4 regions of the Planococcus sp. NCCP-2050 genome follow, and region 4 is predicted to be linked to each of the others. Evidence: riboswitches for the same ligand, from Rfam matches in the RefSeq annotation. Region 4 holds a riboswitch; each other region holds the start of a gene.
The links. Region 4 has a riboswitch for S-adenosylmethionine ahead of NFU07_RS14085 (bifunctional homocysteine S-methyltransferase/methylenetetrahydrofolate reductase). Riboswitches for the same ligand answer to the same signal wherever they lie in the genome.

Region 1: it holds a riboswitch for S-adenosylmethionine, as region 4 does, so the genes downstream of both, NFU07_RS04355 (aminotransferase class I/II-fold pyridoxal phosphate-dependent enzyme) here and NFU07_RS14085 (bifunctional homocysteine S-methyltransferase/methylenetetrahydrofolate reductase) in region 4, are expected to answer to the same signal.
Region 2: it holds a riboswitch for S-adenosylmethionine, as region 4 does, so the genes downstream of both, NFU07_RS06220 (O-acetylhomoserine aminocarboxypropyltransferase/cysteine synthase family protein) here and NFU07_RS14085 (bifunctional homocysteine S-methyltransferase/methylenetetrahydrofolate reductase) in region 4, are expected to answer to the same signal.
Region 3: it holds a riboswitch for S-adenosylmethionine, as region 4 does, so the genes downstream of both, metK (methionine adenosyltransferase) here and NFU07_RS14085 (bifunctional homocysteine S-methyltransferase/methylenetetrahydrofolate reductase) in region 4, are expected to answer to the same signal.

What each region holds. Positions count from the first base shown of each region.
Region 1 is NZ_BRCX01000001.1:864,535-868,747, reverse strand. Features, by position in the region: gene ystJ (NADP-dependent malic enzyme) at 118-1,359, shown strand; gene NFU07_RS04355 (aminotransferase class I/II-fold pyridoxal phosphate-dependent enzyme) at 1,464-2,639, opposite strand; SAM riboswitch class I at 2,744-2,849, opposite strand; gene NFU07_RS04350 (antibiotic biosynthesis monooxygenase family protein) at 3,057-3,362, shown strand; gene NFU07_RS04345 (hypothetical protein) at 3,359-3,730, shown strand; gene NFU07_RS04340 (cobalamin B12-binding domain-containing protein) at 3,735-4,213, shown strand, end outside.
Region 2 is NZ_BRCX01000001.1:1,278,528-1,282,740, forward strand. Features, by position in the region: gene metX (homoserine O-acetyltransferase MetX) at 1-262, opposite strand, end outside; gene NFU07_RS06220 (O-acetylhomoserine aminocarboxypropyltransferase/cysteine synthase family protein) at 275-1,564, opposite strand; SAM riboswitch class I at 1,668-1,779, opposite strand; gene NFU07_RS06225 (glycerol-3-phosphate acyltransferase) at 1,912-2,550, shown strand; SAM riboswitch class I at 2,654-2,769, shown strand; gene NFU07_RS06230 (methionine ABC transporter ATP-binding protein) at 2,893-3,924, shown strand; gene NFU07_RS06235 (methionine ABC transporter permease) at 3,914-4,213, shown strand, end outside.
Region 3 is NZ_BRCX01000003.1:16,710-20,922, forward strand. Features, by position in the region: gene pckA (phosphoenolpyruvate carboxykinase (ATP)) at 1-1,068, opposite strand, end outside; SAM riboswitch class I at 1,307-1,420, shown strand; gene metK (methionine adenosyltransferase) at 1,621-2,817, shown strand; gene NFU07_RS11660 (gamma carbonic anhydrase) at 2,866-3,375, opposite strand; gene NFU07_RS11665 (alpha/beta hydrolase) at 3,479-4,213, shown strand, end outside.
Region 4 is NZ_BRCX01000004.1:224,898-229,110, reverse strand. Features, by position in the region: gene NFU07_RS14100 (sulfite exporter TauE/SafE family protein) at 1-12, shown strand, start outside; gene NFU07_RS14095 (YehS family protein) at 344-862, shown strand; gene NFU07_RS14090 (hypothetical protein) at 1,082-1,507, opposite strand; SAM riboswitch class I at 1,695-1,799, shown strand; gene NFU07_RS14085 (bifunctional homocysteine S-methyltransferase/methylenetetrahydrofolate reductase) at 1,872-3,731, shown strand; gene metH (methionine synthase) at 3,712-4,213, shown strand, end outside.

The sequences.
Region 1 (4,213 bases), on a different contig from region 4:
AAGAAAGCGTTTTCAATTTTTAAACTCTCAGTCAAAAGTCCGAATATTACGAAAAAGACTTTCAATTTTCAGAAATCCCTCTATAATGAACCATTATGTGTAGAAGGAGATGAAGCGATGTCGAATCTGAGAAATGACTCTTTACAATTGCATCTGCAGCATAAAGGGAAGTTGGAAGTTCGGTCGAAAGTGGCAGTGGAAAATGGACGCGATTTAAGTCTTGCTTATTCTCCTGGAGTGGCCGAACCATGCAAGGAAATTGCGCAGGAGCCGGCCAAAGTCTACGATTACACGATGAAAGGCAATACAGTAGCTGTTGTCACAGATGGAACCGCTGTACTTGGACTTGGAAATATTGGTCCTGAAGCTGCCTTGCCTGTCATGGAAGGAAAAGCCGTGCTTTTTAAAGAGTTTGCTGGAGTGGATGCTTTTCCAATTTGCCTTGGTTCGACAGATGCAGAGACCATTATCCAGACCGTGAAATTATTGGAACCTGGATTTGGTGGTGTGAATTTAGAGGATATTTCAGCACCGACTTGCTTTATCGTAGAACAGCGTTTAAAAGAAGAAATGAATATACCTGTATTCCATGATGATCAGCATGGGACCGCCATTGTCACTTTAGCCGGCTTGATCAACTCGCTAAAGCTAGTAGGCAAAGGAGTTACAGGGACGAAAATTATCGTTAACGGGGCCGGTGCTGCGGGAATTGCTGTAGTTAAGCTTCTTCATAAATTCGGCTTTAACGACGTAATTATGTGTGATACAAAAGGTGCGATTTTCAAAGGCCGAGCTTATGGAATGAACCCGTTTAAAGAAGAAGTTGCAGAGATGACCAACTCCGAACGCAAGGCAGGTTTGCTCCATGAGGTCATTATTGGCGCGGATGTTTTTATCGGCGTTTCTGCAGAAGGTGCATTAACTGAAGAAATGGTGAGAACCATGGCGGAAGGTCCCATTATTTTTGCGATGGCAAATCCGAATCCTGAAATCTTGCCGCATGAGGCCAAGCGTGCAGGAGCCAAAGTGATCGGTACAGGACGTTCGGATTTTCCGAACCAAGTGAATAATGTATTAGCCTTCCCAGGCATTTTCAGAGGTGCGTTAGATGTGCAAGCCAGTGAAATCAATGATGCGATGAAAATTGCAGCGGTTGAAGCTATTGCCGATTTGATCGAAGAGCACGAACTCCATGAGGACTATGTCATTCCGGCTCCTTTTGATCTGCGTGTGGCTACAGCAGTTGCCAAAGCGGTAGCGGCTGCCGCAATCGAAACAGGCGTTGCCAACTATGCTGCTTGCCCAAATCAGATTGATGAAAACGCGGAAAACTTAACCGCAGTTAACGTAAAAGAATAAAATATATATAGAAGAAAGCCGTTCATCTTTTGCAAAGGTGAACGGCTTTTCAGGTTGGAGAGAAGCACGAGAAAGCTCGATGCCTGTCCGGGTTCATATCTTTTTTATTTAGTTAATACAGGTTGTGGGCTAGCTTCGTGTACTTTTTTTAATGCTTGCTCAAGATCTTCAAGCAAGTCATCGGCATATTCCAATCCAACGGATAATCGCAATAAGCCGTCGGTGATTCCTCGCTGCTCACGCTGTTCTTTTGGCATGGATGCATGAGACATGGTGGCTGGATAGGAAAGAATCGTTTCAACTGCCCCAAGCGATACCGCGAAAACCGGGATTTGCAAGCTGTCGACGAAAATCTTGGCTGCAGCTTTATCGGCGAGGCGCAAAGACAAAACCGCCCCTGCTCCACGTGCTTGCCGTTCATGTATCGGATTTCCCGGATGGAACCGGAAACCGGGATAATATACTTCTTCCACTACGGGATGGCTATGCAAATAATCAGCAATGATACGAGCTGACGCAGAAGATTGTTTCATACGGGCGCCGAGTGTTTTAATGCCTTGGATAAGCGAATAGGAATCTTGCGCCCCTAAAATCGAACCGAATGTGTTTTGGATAAAAGCGAGCCGGCTGCCGAGCTCTTCGTCTTTTGTCACGGCGAGTCCGGCAATGATATCACTATGGCCGGAAAGGAATTTTGTAGCGCTATGCAAGACGATGTCTGCTCCAAGGTCAAGCGGGTTTTGATAAAGAGGCGTCATGAATGTATTATCGACAAAAGTTAAACAATCGTTTGCTTTCGCAAGCTTAGCCGCGATTTCAATATCCGTGATGTTCATCACCGGGTTAGAAGGCGTTTCAATATAGATGACTTTTGTATTTTCGCGGATGGCAGAGGCCATCTCACTGAGATCGGTCATATTGACGAATGTGTAGTCGATATTGAATTTATTCAGCACCTCCGTGACGAAACGATAAGTTCCGCCGTAGACATCTTCAGAAACAAGAACGTGGTCTCCGGCAGATAGAAGCATGAAAGCAGAGGAGATAGCAGCCATTCCGGAAGAAAAGGCAAATCCACGGGTGCCATTTTCGAGTTTCGCAATCGTTTCCTCTAATTTTTGGCGCGTCGGATTGCCTGAACGGCTGTAGTCGAATGGTCCGAACTCATCGATATTGGGCTGATGATACGTGGAGGACAAGTAAATAGGGACATTGACTGCCCCCGTTTCTTTGTCTACGCCAGTTGAATGGATAAAACGAGTCTCTAAATGATTTGCCATAATGAAAACCTCCTATTAGTTGTAGAGAACGGTTCTTGTTGATAAATAGAAAAACGGAGCTTTCTTCAGCAAGAAGAAAGCTCCGTTTCATAAGGAACACGTTCTTCTCATCTTTAAGGCATACGCCTTTTGGAATTAGCACCGTGGCCTTCGTCAGGCTGGTTGCTGAGACATCAAAGGGCCAAATCCCTCCGTCTCTCTTGATAAGAAATAAATAATATGAAGTTATGGATGTTGCGATGTCTTCAAGCTTAAACCATCTCATCAAAAACTGCAAGTGCAATTGTGAAAAAATTCTTTTAAATGGAAAAGCCCACCAGGGTTTAAACGCTCTATAAGCAAATAAGCGATTTCTTTTAATTCGAATGACGAAAGGTTATAATGGATATTAACATTTTATTTCAAAGGGGTAATCTGATGTATATTGTGACATCCACTGTTGTGGTGCCTGAAGAGAAGACTCAGGACCTCATTGATATTTACCGCAAACGTTCAAGACGGGTAGATAAAGCTCCTGGATTCCATTCTTTCCGGCTGATCCAGAATACAAAGAAACGTAATGAATTGACTGTCCACTTGGAATGGCATTCGAAAGAGGCCTACATGGAATGGGTAAGAAGCAATGAGTTCAAGGAAATCCATGATCTCGAAAAGCATTATCCTGACAAAGCGCTTGCAGGCATTGTGCCGAAAGTCCATCAGTATGAGGTGGTAGCGGAATGAATCAAGATTTAAAGCAGCAAATTGCCAAAAGCACGGCTATTCAAATATATGAAGCTTATCCAACCCTATGGGATCGTTTTGGCGAGCGCGGATTTGAACATACGGAAAAAGACAATATGCATCATCTCGACCATTTGGAGACGGCGTATGATTTGAACGATAGACAGGTGTTTCTTGATTATACGTTATGGCTTGAAAAGGTATTAACGAGCCGAAATGTCGAGTCAGACTTGATCGTAGATAATTTTGAAAGACTCACTGGTTTATTAGAAGCGCAAGTTGAACTGAAAGAAAAAGATTTCATGCAACAATGCCTACAAGAGGCGATCGATTTGTTGAAAGGCAGCAATTTGAAGAAGGGAGGTTGATCAGATGATCCAACCAACCGAATTAGCGGAACTTTTTTTGCAAGGCAACGACCTGGAAGCGCTGAAGCAAGTTCAGCAATTTCTCGACAGCCATAATCGGAAAAAACTTTTTGATCAGCTATTAACACCCGCGATGTACCATATTGGTGAGCTATGGGAAACGAATGCAATTTCAGTGGCAGATGAACATCTTGCTACGGCGATTTGTGATTTTGTCGTATCGGTGATTGATAAGCGTGGAGAAGAAACACATTCTTTAAAACGGAAAGTCATGGTGTTGGGACCTGAAGGCGAAGAACATTATATCGGATTGAAGATGGTCTCAAGCCTTTTCCGTGAACACAATTGGGCCGTCAATTATTTAGGGCCGAATATGCCGCTTGACCATGCTGTAGAAGCGGCCAATCGCTGGCAGCCAGACGCAATCGCTTTATCAGCAGCGCTTGTCTATCGTCTGCCAACTTTAAAAGCTTATATCAAAAG
Region 2 (4,213 bases), on a different contig from region 4:
CAGTAGAGCCATTGCAGCCTCCTAGAACATTGAAAGTGATGACTTGAAAAATAGTGGTATCCACGGCTTTGCCTGGTCCAATCAAGCCGGACCACCAACCTGGAAGGTCCTCGGTCCCGATCGCATACTGGTCTCCAGTCAACGCATGGCAGACAAGAACGGCAGGACCACCTTCTTTGCCGGATCGTTCATAGGCAAGCTCTGCATTCTCTAAGACTTCCCCAGATTCAAGAACCAAATTGCCGATGGATACACTGGTCATCCGCTTTCCCTCCTAGACGTTTTCGAGCACAGCCGATTTGATGGCCTGCTCAAGATCTGCGATTAAATCTTCCGGATTTTCAAGGCCGACTGATAGACGGATCAATTCTTCCGTGACTCCTGCCCCTTCTAATTCCTCTTTGTTCAATTGCTGATGGGTAGTAGAAGCCGGATGGATGATCAACGATTTCGCATCCCCGACGTTTGCTACATGCGACCATAATCCGACGCCATCAATTACTTTCCGTCCAGCTTCACGGCCGCCTTTAACGCCGAAGTTCACAATTGAACCGTAGCCGTCTTTCAAGTATTTTTGCGCCAGCTGGTGGGATGGATGATTTTCAAAGCCGATGTAGTTCACCCATTCAACTTGCGGATGCTGCTGAAGATATTCAGCGACGAACCGTGCATTGCTGTTGTGACGCGGAATCCGCAAATGCAGCGTTTCTAAACCTTGCAGGAAAGCATGGGCACTGTCCGGACTTAGTGACGGACCGAAATCGCGCAGTAATTGGACGCGCAGTTTAGTCGCAAATGAAGCTCCTTCTGCATCTATGCCATAGCGGATGCCATGGTAGCTTTCATCCGGTTCAGTGTAATTCGGGAATTTCGGATTGTTCCAGTTAAACTTGCCGCCGTCCACAACAACTCCACCAATGGTCGTCCCATGCCCGCCAATCCATTTTGTCGCTGAATGGATGACGACATCTGCACCGAATGCAATGGGGTTGCTGCCATACGGGGAGGCAAATGTATTATCGATCAATAAAGGAATTTGGTTTTCGTGTGCAATTTCCGCTACTTTTTCAACATCAAATACGTTCAAGCTCGGATTTCCGATAATTTCCCCGAAGATTGCTTTTGTTTTATCCGTGATGGCTGCACGGAAGTTTTCCGGATCTGTTCCGTCCGCAAATTTCACGTTGATTCCATAACGTGGGAGTGTGTTGGAGAACAAACTGACAGTACCGCCGTAAAGATTGCTGTCTGCCAAAATTTCATCGCCCGCTTCAGCGACGTTTAAAATAGAGAATGCAATGGCTGCCATTCCGGATGACAAGGCGACAGCTGCAGTTCCCCCTTCCAGCAAAGCTACGCGCTGTTCAAAAACATCCACCGTCGGATTCATGATGCGCGAATAGATATTTCCGGTCTCTTTCAATCCGAATAAATTTTGGGCATGCTCCGTATCTTTAAACACATAGGAAGTTGTTTTATGGATCGCAACTCCTCTTGCTCCAGTTGTTGGATCTGGCTCTTGTCCACCGTGCAATAAAAGCGTTTCTGGTTTAAAATTTGTCATTTCTTTTTCCTCCTAGTTTTTATTGATGAAAACTGAAGACGAGGAGGGAACAGAAAAAAGCCCTCTTCGTTAAGAAGAGGACCGTCATATACGGAGATACCTCCTCTCATCTGCCAGATCGTTGCCGATCTGTAGGATTTAGCACCTTTCCAAACAATTGCTTGGTGGTTGCCGGGCATCATAGGGCCTATTCCCTCCGCCTCTCTTGATAAGAGTATTCAGATTTAGTTTTTCATCTTGTTTAGCAGTATAAAAACATAATTCTCGTTTGTCAAGTGGATAATTCAAAAAATTTCGAAACCTCTCTATCCTTTAAAACGTTTAATACTTATAGAGGAGATGATCTTATGATTCTTTGGTTTATATGCACTTTTATTATTGGTTATTTACTCGGTTCACTTCATGGCTCATCCATCGCCCAATTGATTTCAGGTACGAATGTCAAAAAAGAAGGGGTGAAAAATTCCGGTGCTTCCAATGCGGCCATTGTCCTTGGCTGGAAATTCGGCGCACTTGTCGCCTTGATCGATATTTCCAAAGGGATTGTCTCTGTCTTGGGGCTAAGAATTCTTTTAAGTCAATTCAATTTATCAAATGAATTGGAATGGACAATGCTCTTTGTGATAAGCGCGGCTGTCGTCCTCGGCCACAATTTCCCTTTCTATATGAATTTCGACGGCGGAAAAGGTACAGCGTCCATCATCGGCGTTATGCTTGCACTGGATTGGAAATTGGGGCTTGCCGGCGGATTGCTGCTGGTCGCTTGCGCTTTAGCAACGGATTATTTGGTTGTGGGCGTTCTCGTTCTGTATGGCATGCTGTTTGCCATCGCTTATTTCCCGGCGGAAGGCAGTTGGCCGCTTCTCACTGCCTTCGGACTTTTTGCAATGGCATTCTGGAAACACATTGAAAATATTAAACGAATCAAAAACGGAACGGAAAGCAAGGTTTCTTCTGTCTTCCGCAAGAAAGCGGGGCCTGCGTGAGAGCAGGCTTTTCATTTTTCATTAATTTATTTTAAAAAAGTTTCTTGACTTTTCCGCATTGACGCACTAAAGTGGAAATTACAAATCGAATACTTACATCACTTTCTTATCCAGAGAAACCGAGGGACAGGCCCTATGACGTTTCGGCAGCGGATTCGCTTTAAGCGAAAACTGTGCTAATTCCTGCAAATGCATGTACGTGCATTTGGAAGATGAGAATTGAGATGGTTTCATTCCGGAGCCCTCTTTTTTCTTATGGACAAGAAAAAAGAGGGCTCTTTTTGTTTTATTTTTTACAGGTTTGTACGTATTCGATCTATACAGCATGAGGAGGCTATTTGAATGATTCAATTTGAGGGGGTTACGAAAACCTACCATTCCGGCAAACAGGAAATCCACGCTTTGAACGGCATCGATCTTACTGTTGAAACCGGAGAAATATATGGCGTCATCGGTTTTAGCGGCGCCGGCAAAAGTTCACTGATCCGGACGGTCAATTTACTGGAACGCCCGACGAATGGACGAGTGCTCATCCATGACAAGGACATTTCCACTCTTACCAGCAAAGAAATCCGGGATACCCGAAAAGACATCGGAATGATTTTCCAGCATTTCAATCTATTGAATTCGAAAACGGTATTCCATAATGTCGCGATGCCGCTGATTCTGGCAAAAACACCGAAAAACAAAATTAAAGAACAGGTGAAAAACCTTCTTGAATTTGTAGGCCTGGCAGACCAGGCAGAAAAATATCCGGACCAGCTTTCAGGCGGACAAAAGCAGCGGATCGGGATTGCCCGGGCACTAGCCACCAACCCTTCTGTCCTGCTATGCGACGAAGCAACATCCGCACTTGATCCCCAGACGACCCAGTCCATCCTGGATTTATTGCGGCGCATCAATCGTGAATACAATATCACCATCCTATTAATCACTCATGAGATGGGCGTCATCCGGGAGATTTGCGATAAAGTAGCGGTCCTCGAAGCCGGAAAAGTCATTGAGCAAGGTTCCGTTTACGAAGTTTTTACAAATCCGAAGCAACCGACGACTCAGCGTTTTGTCCGTTCGGTCATGAACGATGAACTGCCGGAATCCTTGTTGACTAAAATCCAGGATCCGACGCAGAACCATTCCATCTACCGCGTCCAGTTTACAGGCTCTTCGGTCGGACAGCCGCTCATGTCCAAAGTATCACGTGAATTCAACCTCGACCTCAATGTGCTCTTTGGAAATATCACGGAATTGCAAGGTGAGCCTTACGGCAACCTGATCGTAGAATTTTCAGGAAGTTTAAGCGAGATCCAACGTGCGCTGACTGCGATCCGCAGCGATTCGGTCAAAGTCGAGGAGGTAAAGAATTATGCTAGTTGATAACGAACAGATTTTAGAAGCTTTGTGGGAAACGGTTTATATGACCGGTGCTTCGTTCTTATTCTCAATCATTATCGGTTTCCCGCTTGGCATCTTGCTAGTCGTAACAAGAAAAGGCCATTTACTGGCAAATGAACCCATTTCGAAAGTATTGAACGTTATCATTAATATTTTCCGTTCAGTCCCTTTCATCATTTTGATGGTTGCTATCATTCCGCTTACCCGGTTGATTGTCGGTACATCCATCGGCACTGCCGCTGCCATCGTCCCGCTTGTGTTCTATGCAGGA
Region 3 (4,213 bases), on a different contig from region 4:
GATTGGAGGCAAGACGCCAAATGCATCAGCCGTCAAGAACACGATAGTTTTAGGGTGTCCGCCTACAGACGGGTCTACAATATTATCGATTGCTTGAATCGGATAAGCTGCTCGTGTATTCTCAGTTAGGGAACCATTGTCATAATCAGGGATGCGCGTTTCCGGATCTACAACAACATTTTCAAGAACCGATCCGAAACGAATAGCGTCATAAATCTGCGGTTCGTTTTCACGCGATAAATTGATGGTCTTCGCATAGCAGCCGCCTTCGATATTGAAAACGCCGTTATCCGACCAGCCGTGCTCGTCGTCGCCGATCAATTTGCGGTCGCCGTCTGCTGACAAGGTTGTTTTTCCTGTACCTGATAATCCGAAGAACAACGTAACATCGCCGTCTTTGCCGACGTTCGCTGAACAGTGCATTGGGAGAATCCCTTTTTCCGGCAAGATGTGGTTCATGATGGAGAAAATCGATTTCTTCATTTCGCCGGCGTATTCTGTTCCGCCGATCAAGATGATTTTCTTTTCCATCGATACAATGATGAAGGTTTCAGAATCTGTGCCATCAATAGCCGGATCTGCATGGAAGGTAGGCGCATAGACAACCGTAAATTCTGCTTCATGCGCTGCCAGCTCTTCTTTTGTCGGACGAATGAATAATTGATGCGCAAACAGGTTATGCCATGCATATTCATTGATGGTTTGAATCGCCAGGCGTGACTCATGGTCAGCTCCAGCAAAGCCTTTAAATACATATAGAGCATCTTTTTGCTTTAAGTGATCGATCACTTTGGCATAAAGGTTCTCGAAAATTTCCGAAGAAATCGGGCGGTTGACATTGCCCCAATCTATTTTGTCTCTCGAAATTGCCTCATCAACGATGTATTTATCTTTTGGCGAGCGGCCTGTATATTTGCCGGTTTCGGCTGCTACAGCGCCTTCTCTAGTTAATACCGCTTCCCCACGGGATGTTGCAGCTTCCACTAATTGTGGAACAGATAATTGAACGTGCACGTTTTGGCCATTTAAAAGATCCTTTAGGTCGTTTTTGATATTCACTGGATTCATTTATATGTACCTTCCTTTTCGGTTATTCCCATTGCGAATGGGGAGGATGTATATTCGAAGATTAGTATAACACATTGTGTTAAATAGTCTATACTAATAACAAAGGGAATCGAAAAAAACGTAAATAATGTGCTTTTTGGAGGCCAATAAAACCATTATATCTTTTATTGAAAGAGTTGGTCATTAAAAACGTTGACATCGCTAAGCACATTCCGTATGATGAAAAATTGAACGGATACTCTTATTCCGAGCTGGTGGAGGGGGCAGGCCCTATGAAACCCGGCAACCTGCTGCGAATATGCAGAGAAGGTGCCAAACCTGAAGCAAGGCACAAGGCCTTGGACGATAAGAGTGAAAGGTGCTACTGATGATTTCTCCTTTCCTCATGTATATGATGGAAGGGATTTTTTTATGAAATTTTGCCCTTAATCCTCGTGTACAAGAGCCACAACGGCTTAAAGTTCAATCCCTTTTGGGAACGGACTTGACATGGGAAACGAGTACCGTATCAATTTCGAGAGCAATCTCGCAGGATCTAAGGAGGAACACATTTTGACAAACCGTCGATTATTCACGTCAGAATCAGTAACAGAAGGACATCCGGATAAAATTTGCGATCAGATCTCAGACGCAATTTTGGATGCGATTTTAGCAGAAGACCCAAATGCACGCGTTGCATGCGAAACAACCGTAACTACAGGACTAGTTTTAGTAGCCGGTGAAATCACGACTTCTACGTATGTGGATATCCCGAAAGTAGTTCGTGAAACTGTTCGCGAAATTGGCTATACCCGTGCAAAATACGGTTTCGATTCTGAAACAAGTGCCGTTTTGACAGCAATTGATGAACAATCACCGGATATTGCTGCCGGAGTCAACGTAGCGCTTGAATCGCGTGAAGGCCAAATGACAGATAAAGAACTAGATGATATCGGAGCAGGAGACCAAGGTCTGATGTTTGGATACGCAACTAACGAAACAGAAGAATTCATGCCGCTTCCGATTGCCTTAGCGCATAAATTGGCGCGCCGCCTTGCAGAAGTGCGGAAAGAAGAAATTCTTCCATACTTGCGCCCGGATGGCAAAACGCAAGTGACAATCGAATACGATGAAAACAATAAACCATTGCGTGTGGACACAATCGTTATTTCTACGCAGCATCATCCAGAAGTGACGCTTGAGCAAATCCAGCGCAATATTAAAGAATATGTCATCAACGAAGTGGTTCCTGCACACTTGATCGATGCAGAAACAAAATACTTCATCAATCCAACTGGCCGCTTTGTTATCGGTGGGCCACAAGGGGATGCCGGCCTTACTGGACGCAAAATCATCGTAGATACTTACGGTGGATATGCGCGCCACGGCGGCGGTGCTTTCTCAGGAAAAGATGCAACAAAAGTGGACCGTTCTGCAGCATATGCAGCTCGCTACGTAGCGAAAAACATCGTCGCAGCCGGCCTTGCTGAACGTTGTGAAGTACAGCTGGCTTACGCAATCGGCGTAGCTCACCCAGTATCAATTGCAGTCGATACGTTTGGAACAGGCACTGTAGAAGAAAACAAATTGATTGAGCTTGTACGCGGGAACTTTGATCTGCGTCCAGCAGGGATCATCAAAATGTTGGATCTTCGCCGTCCAATCTACAAACAAACGGCAGCATATGGCCATTTCGGCCGCACGGATATCGATCTTCCGTGGGAGCGCACGGACAAAGCAGCAGCTTTGAAAGAGCAATCCGCTCAATAAAAACACATAAAAAAAGACGGCTGAGCAAATTTGCTCAGCCGTCTTTTTTTATTGAAGCGATTTGTAGTAAGCGCCTTTTTCAGCGTATTCCCGGACAATGCGCTGCATGTCTTCGATATCTTCTTTGCGCAGCTCGCGCACCACTTTGGCAGGCCTTCCAAATGCCAGCATGCCAGGAGGAATGACTTTGCCTTGCGGGACGAGGCTGCCGGCTCCGATGAATGCCCCTTCTCCGACTTCGGCCCCGTCTAAGATGATGGACCCCATTCCGATTAACGCACCTTTGCGAATTTTGCAGCTATGCAAGGTCACTTGATGGCCGATAGTGACTTCGTCTTCCAAAATCAGCGGGTTCCCTGGACTTTGATGAAGCATGCATAGGTCTTGGATATTGGTTTTCTTGCCGATAATGGTAGGTGCGACATCGCCGCGGATGACGGTGTTGAACCAGACCGAGGAATCTTCGCCGATAACGACATCGCCTGTAATCGTTGTATGGTCAGCGATAAAAGCTGAGGGGTGAATGGATGGGTGTTTGTCTTTGAATGGGTAAATCATGGAAAACCTCCAGTAAAAAAGATAAGATAATACTAATCCTATCAAAATAAGCGTAAAGGTCAAATGGCGTTGCAGCCTGCGCAAGAGAAAGAGGTGGCTTGAAATGTGGAAATGGGAATCCATCGGACCGGCAAAAGCTGTAGTAGTCCTCATTCATAGTGCATATGAACATCATCTGCGATATGCTTGGCAAATCGATCATTGGCGTGGCGCGAATTTCCATGTCATCATGGGAGATTTGCCTGGGCATGGCGAAAATGCGGAAAAAGATACGGCGCATCGGGAACCGTTTGAAGAGTACGAGAAATCCATAAAGACAGCGGTTAAAGTAGCGATGGAAAACGAATTGCCGGTATTTATCGTGGCTCACGGCTTAGGGGCGACTCTTGCGATGAGTGTGCTTTCCAAAAATAGAATGGATATCGCCGGAGTTGTTTTCACTTCGCCTTGGCTGCAATTGATCAAGACACCTTCTAAATTTTCGAATGCTTTGACCGGCTTTCATAAAGTGACTTCCCGAGTAAAGATCAATCACCATATTTCCATTGAAGAATTGACCAAGAACCAAGAAGTAATCGAGCAGGAAAAAGAGGATCCTTTCTACCGGACTGAAATTTCGGTAGGCTGGTATCATGAGCTTCAATCCTATTTAAAGCAGCTTGCCCAAAGCAAAGGGGTATTTCCGGACATTCCGGTATTTATCCATACAGGAGAACGGGATATGATCACGGATAAAGAAATAGCGAAACGCTGGCTCAAACAGCAAAATCTTAAGGAATTCAGCTACAAAGAATGGACAAATGCTTACCACGATTTATTCCAGGAGCCAGAACGCGAA
Region 4 (4,213 bases):
GATATTCTCTAAAGGGCGCATGGCGTCGTGCGCATCAAAATTTGCTGGCCAGCGGCAAAGAAGCTATCCGTTTGTAGCAGTTTTTCATACCGTTGAAAATCATTTCTTCACATCTATCGTCAATTCTGCAAATGCTGTGAGCGAAGTAGATGATTGAGTCTACGTTAATGTACAAGAAGGCGTTCTTGTCTGTTGTGTCAATTATTTATTAATTACGCAGAATATTAGCTTGTTTGACAAATACAAAGGTTTTCATCAAATCGGGCCTTTTAAATATGCTATGATAAAGAAAGCGAAAAAGATGATGGAACAGCTATCATGCATAATAAATGGAGGTTTCCCGATGGACAATAATGATATTCTGATCAGGCTGCGCTACGCACTTGATATTAAAAATAATGATATGGTAAAAATTTTCAAAGAAGGCGGCATCGAGCTGTCGAAAGAAGACGTGCTGAAAGTATTGACGAAGACGCCGGAAAGCGAAGACGATGACATGGACAGCGTTTTGGATGCTTCTGAAAATGCTGACCATATCCGTGTCGACAACCGGATGTTGGAGTCCTTCTTGAACGGCTTGATTATCTTCAAACGGGGACGCCAAGAGCCGAAACCGGGGCAGCCAGCTGCGCCGCCAATGAGCAACGAGCCGGCAAACAATTTGCTGTTGAAGAAAGTGAAAATCGCTTTGCAATTGACGAGTGAAGACATGCTTGAACTGCTCGCACTTGCCGGCGTAACCGTTTCCAAAAGCGAGATGAGCGGCATTTTGCGAAAGCAAGGACATAAGAATTACAGCGTTTGCGGCGACCGCTATGCCCGCAACTTCCTAAAAGGGCTGGCAATCAAATATAGAAAATAATGCATGGATCCGCTTCTTAAATTGGAGGCGGATTTTTGATTTAGAGGATGGGAATTGGAGAGTTGGGAGTATTCGAGGTGAAGTTGGGAGTATTCATTCAGAAGTCGGGAGTATTCGAACGAAAGTCGAGCGTATTTCACAAGAAGTCGGGAGTAAACGAAAATGGTTTTCGGGCTGAAATCAAAAAGCTGGACAGCAAAAATGCCATCCAGCTTTCTTTTATTGCCACGGATAGGTTGCGAGCAGTTTGGCACTTAGTACCATGAAATCTTCCGCGGGCGATTGCTCTTTTTTCTCTGTCAACAAGTCGTTGCCAGCTGCAAAAAGCGCTTCTGTTGTAGGATAGGAGAGTGTGTTTTCAAGTTCGATGAACGTCACCGAGTTTTCGGTATAGCGGAACAGGAAATTTTGGTATTCGGTTTCGCTTGCCGCATGAAAGCTCGATGGAATGGTGTAGTCGATGTCGGCAGTGAGCACGCCGACGCGTTCATAGATAGCAAGCGGGCCAGCACTTTTCGCCAGATGCTGTTCTGCGCCTTCCACTAAGGCATTTGGATCTTTAGCAATCGAAGGGAAGAGGCGGTTCTCGAGCAACACGAAATAATTGCGTGGATCGTTGACATCAAGCAGGTATTTTTCGGACATACAGAAATTCCTCCTAAAAGCGGTGATTGACTCCCATGATAGCTGAAATGGGCCAAAAGGGAAACGAAGAGAAACTAAAACGGTTATTGTCTTTTTTAACAGAAAGTTCGTTTATTTCTGGTAAATCGCCTTGATTTTCCTTTCTAGACCAGTTACCCTTATAAAAAGCAAAATTGAATAAAGTGAATTCTTATCGAGAGAAGTCGAGGGACTGGCCCTATGACGCTTCAGCAACCAGCCGCAAGGTCAGGTGCTAAATCCAGCAGGCAAGCGATTGCCTGGGAGATGAAAAGGAACGAGTGTGAACTCATAAAGCCTTCTTTTTCATGGAGGGCTTTTTTTGTATATAGAGGAGGTTAAAATGATGGGGTTATTAGAAGAGTTGAAAACGAGAATTCTGACGGCGGACGGTGCGATGGGGACATTGCTGTATTCGTACGGCATCGAATATTGCAACGAGGAATTGAATTTGCAGCGGCCGGACATCATCGAAAGGATCCATGAAGAGTATATCCAGGCAGGTGCGGATATCATCCAAACGAACACCTACGGCGGAAATGCGCTGAAACTTGCGCGCTACGGGCTGGAGAGCCAAGTAAAGGAAATCAACGAAGCGGCGATTGCCATTGCAAAACGCGCTGTGGCACCGGGCGGGCAGTTTGTTTTCGGAACAATCGGCGGCATCCGCGGGATTCGGAAGAGTGATGCGACGCTTGAGGAAATTATCGCGATGGTGGACCAGCAATCTGGCTATCTCCTAAGCGGGGATCCGGATGCTTTATTGCTCGAGACCTATTATGATTTTGAGGAACTAGCAGCGACCGTTACCCATTTGCGGAAACGGACAGACGTGCCGCTCATTGCTCAAGTATCGATGCACGAACCGGGAATTTTACAGAACGGCATGGCGCTGAACGATGCCCTCCATCAACTCGAAGGACTTGGCGCCGACATTGTCGGCGTGAATTGCCGGTTAGGCCCTCACCATACCATTCAAGCACTGGAAGACGTAGTGCTGCCGAAGAAAGCCTTCCTCTCCGCTTATCCGAATGCAAGTTTATTGGATCTTGAAAATGGCCGCGTCGTCTACGAATCGGAAGCCGATTATTTCGGGCGCGCGGGACTGCTCTTAAGAGAAGAAGGAGCACGCCTTATCGGCGGTTGCTGCGGTACGACGCCGAAGCATATTGAAGCGTTGAAAAAACGCGTCGGCAATTTAAAGCCGAATACGGTAAAAGAAGTGGAGACGAAAAAACCGATCGTCATCCGGGAAGCGGAGTTATCCAATGAAGTGCCGCTCCATGAAAAAGCGAAGACGGAACGGACAATCATTGTGGAACTCGACACACCGAAGCATCTCGATGTCACTAAATTCCTGGAAGGGTCGAAGGCGTTGAATGCGGCAGGCGTGGACGCGGTCACCATGGCAGATAACTCACTTGCGTCTCCGCGTGTCAGCAATCTTGCCATGGGCTCGATCTTGAAACATCAGGAACAGATTCGCCCGCTTGCGCATATCACTTGCCGCGACCGGAATCTGATCGGTTTGCAATCGCATTTGATGGGATTGGACGCACTGGGCATCCGTGATATCCTGGCTGTAACGGGAGATCCGACAAAAGTGGGCGATTTCCCGGGAGCTACAAGCGTCTACGATGTCTCAAGCTTGGAATTGATCCAATTGATCAAAAAGCTCAACGAGGGGATTTCGTTTTCAGGGAAACCTCTGCAAAAGAAGGCGAACTTCTCGGTAGCTGCAGCATTCAATCCGAATGTACGGGTGCTTGACCGCGCAGTCGCAAGGCTTGAGAAGAAAATTGAAAGCGGAGCTGATTATTTTATTTCACAGCCGGTTTATACGAAAGAGAAAATCGTCGAAATCCATGAAGCGACGAAGCATCTGGAAACGCCGATTTTCCTTGGGGTCATGCCGCTGACAAGCATTCGCAGTGCAGAGTTTCTGCACAATGAAGTGCCGGGCATCAAACTGTCGGAAGAAGCGCTTGAGCGGATGCGGGCATGCGGCGAGGATAAGGAACGGGCAACCGCGGAAGGCATCCAAATTGCAAAAGAACTGATTGACACAGCGGCTGACTTGTTTAACGGAATCTATGTGATCACGCCGTTTTTCCGCTATGATATGTCAATTGAACTGATCCATTACATTCGGAAATTAGATCAACAGAAAGAGAGCGATCACAGCCATGTCCAAACAGCGAATTGAAGAACAGCTAGAAAAAAGAATTTTGATCATTGACGGAGCCATGGGGACGATGATCCAAAACGCCGACTTGTCTCCGGAAGATTTCGGGGGAGAAGAGTTCGACGGCTGCAATGAATACTTGAACATCGTAAAGCCGGAAGTCATCGAAGGCGTCCACGATGCGTATTTGCAAGCTGGCGCGGATATTCTCTGTACGAATACGTTCGGCGGAACGCCGGTCGTGCTGGATGAATACGGATTGGGCAAAAATGCGGCGGACATCAACCGGCGTGCCGTTGAAATTGCGAAGAAGAGTGCAGCGAAATTCGCGACGCCGGAATGGCCTCGGTTTGTCGCCGGAGCGATTGGGCCGACAACGAAAACCTTATCGGTGACAGGCGGCATCACATTCGATGAACTGAAAGAGAACTTCTACGTGCAGGCGAAAGCTTTAGTTGAAGGCGGCGCCGATTTGATTTTGCTGGAGACGAGCCAGGATATGC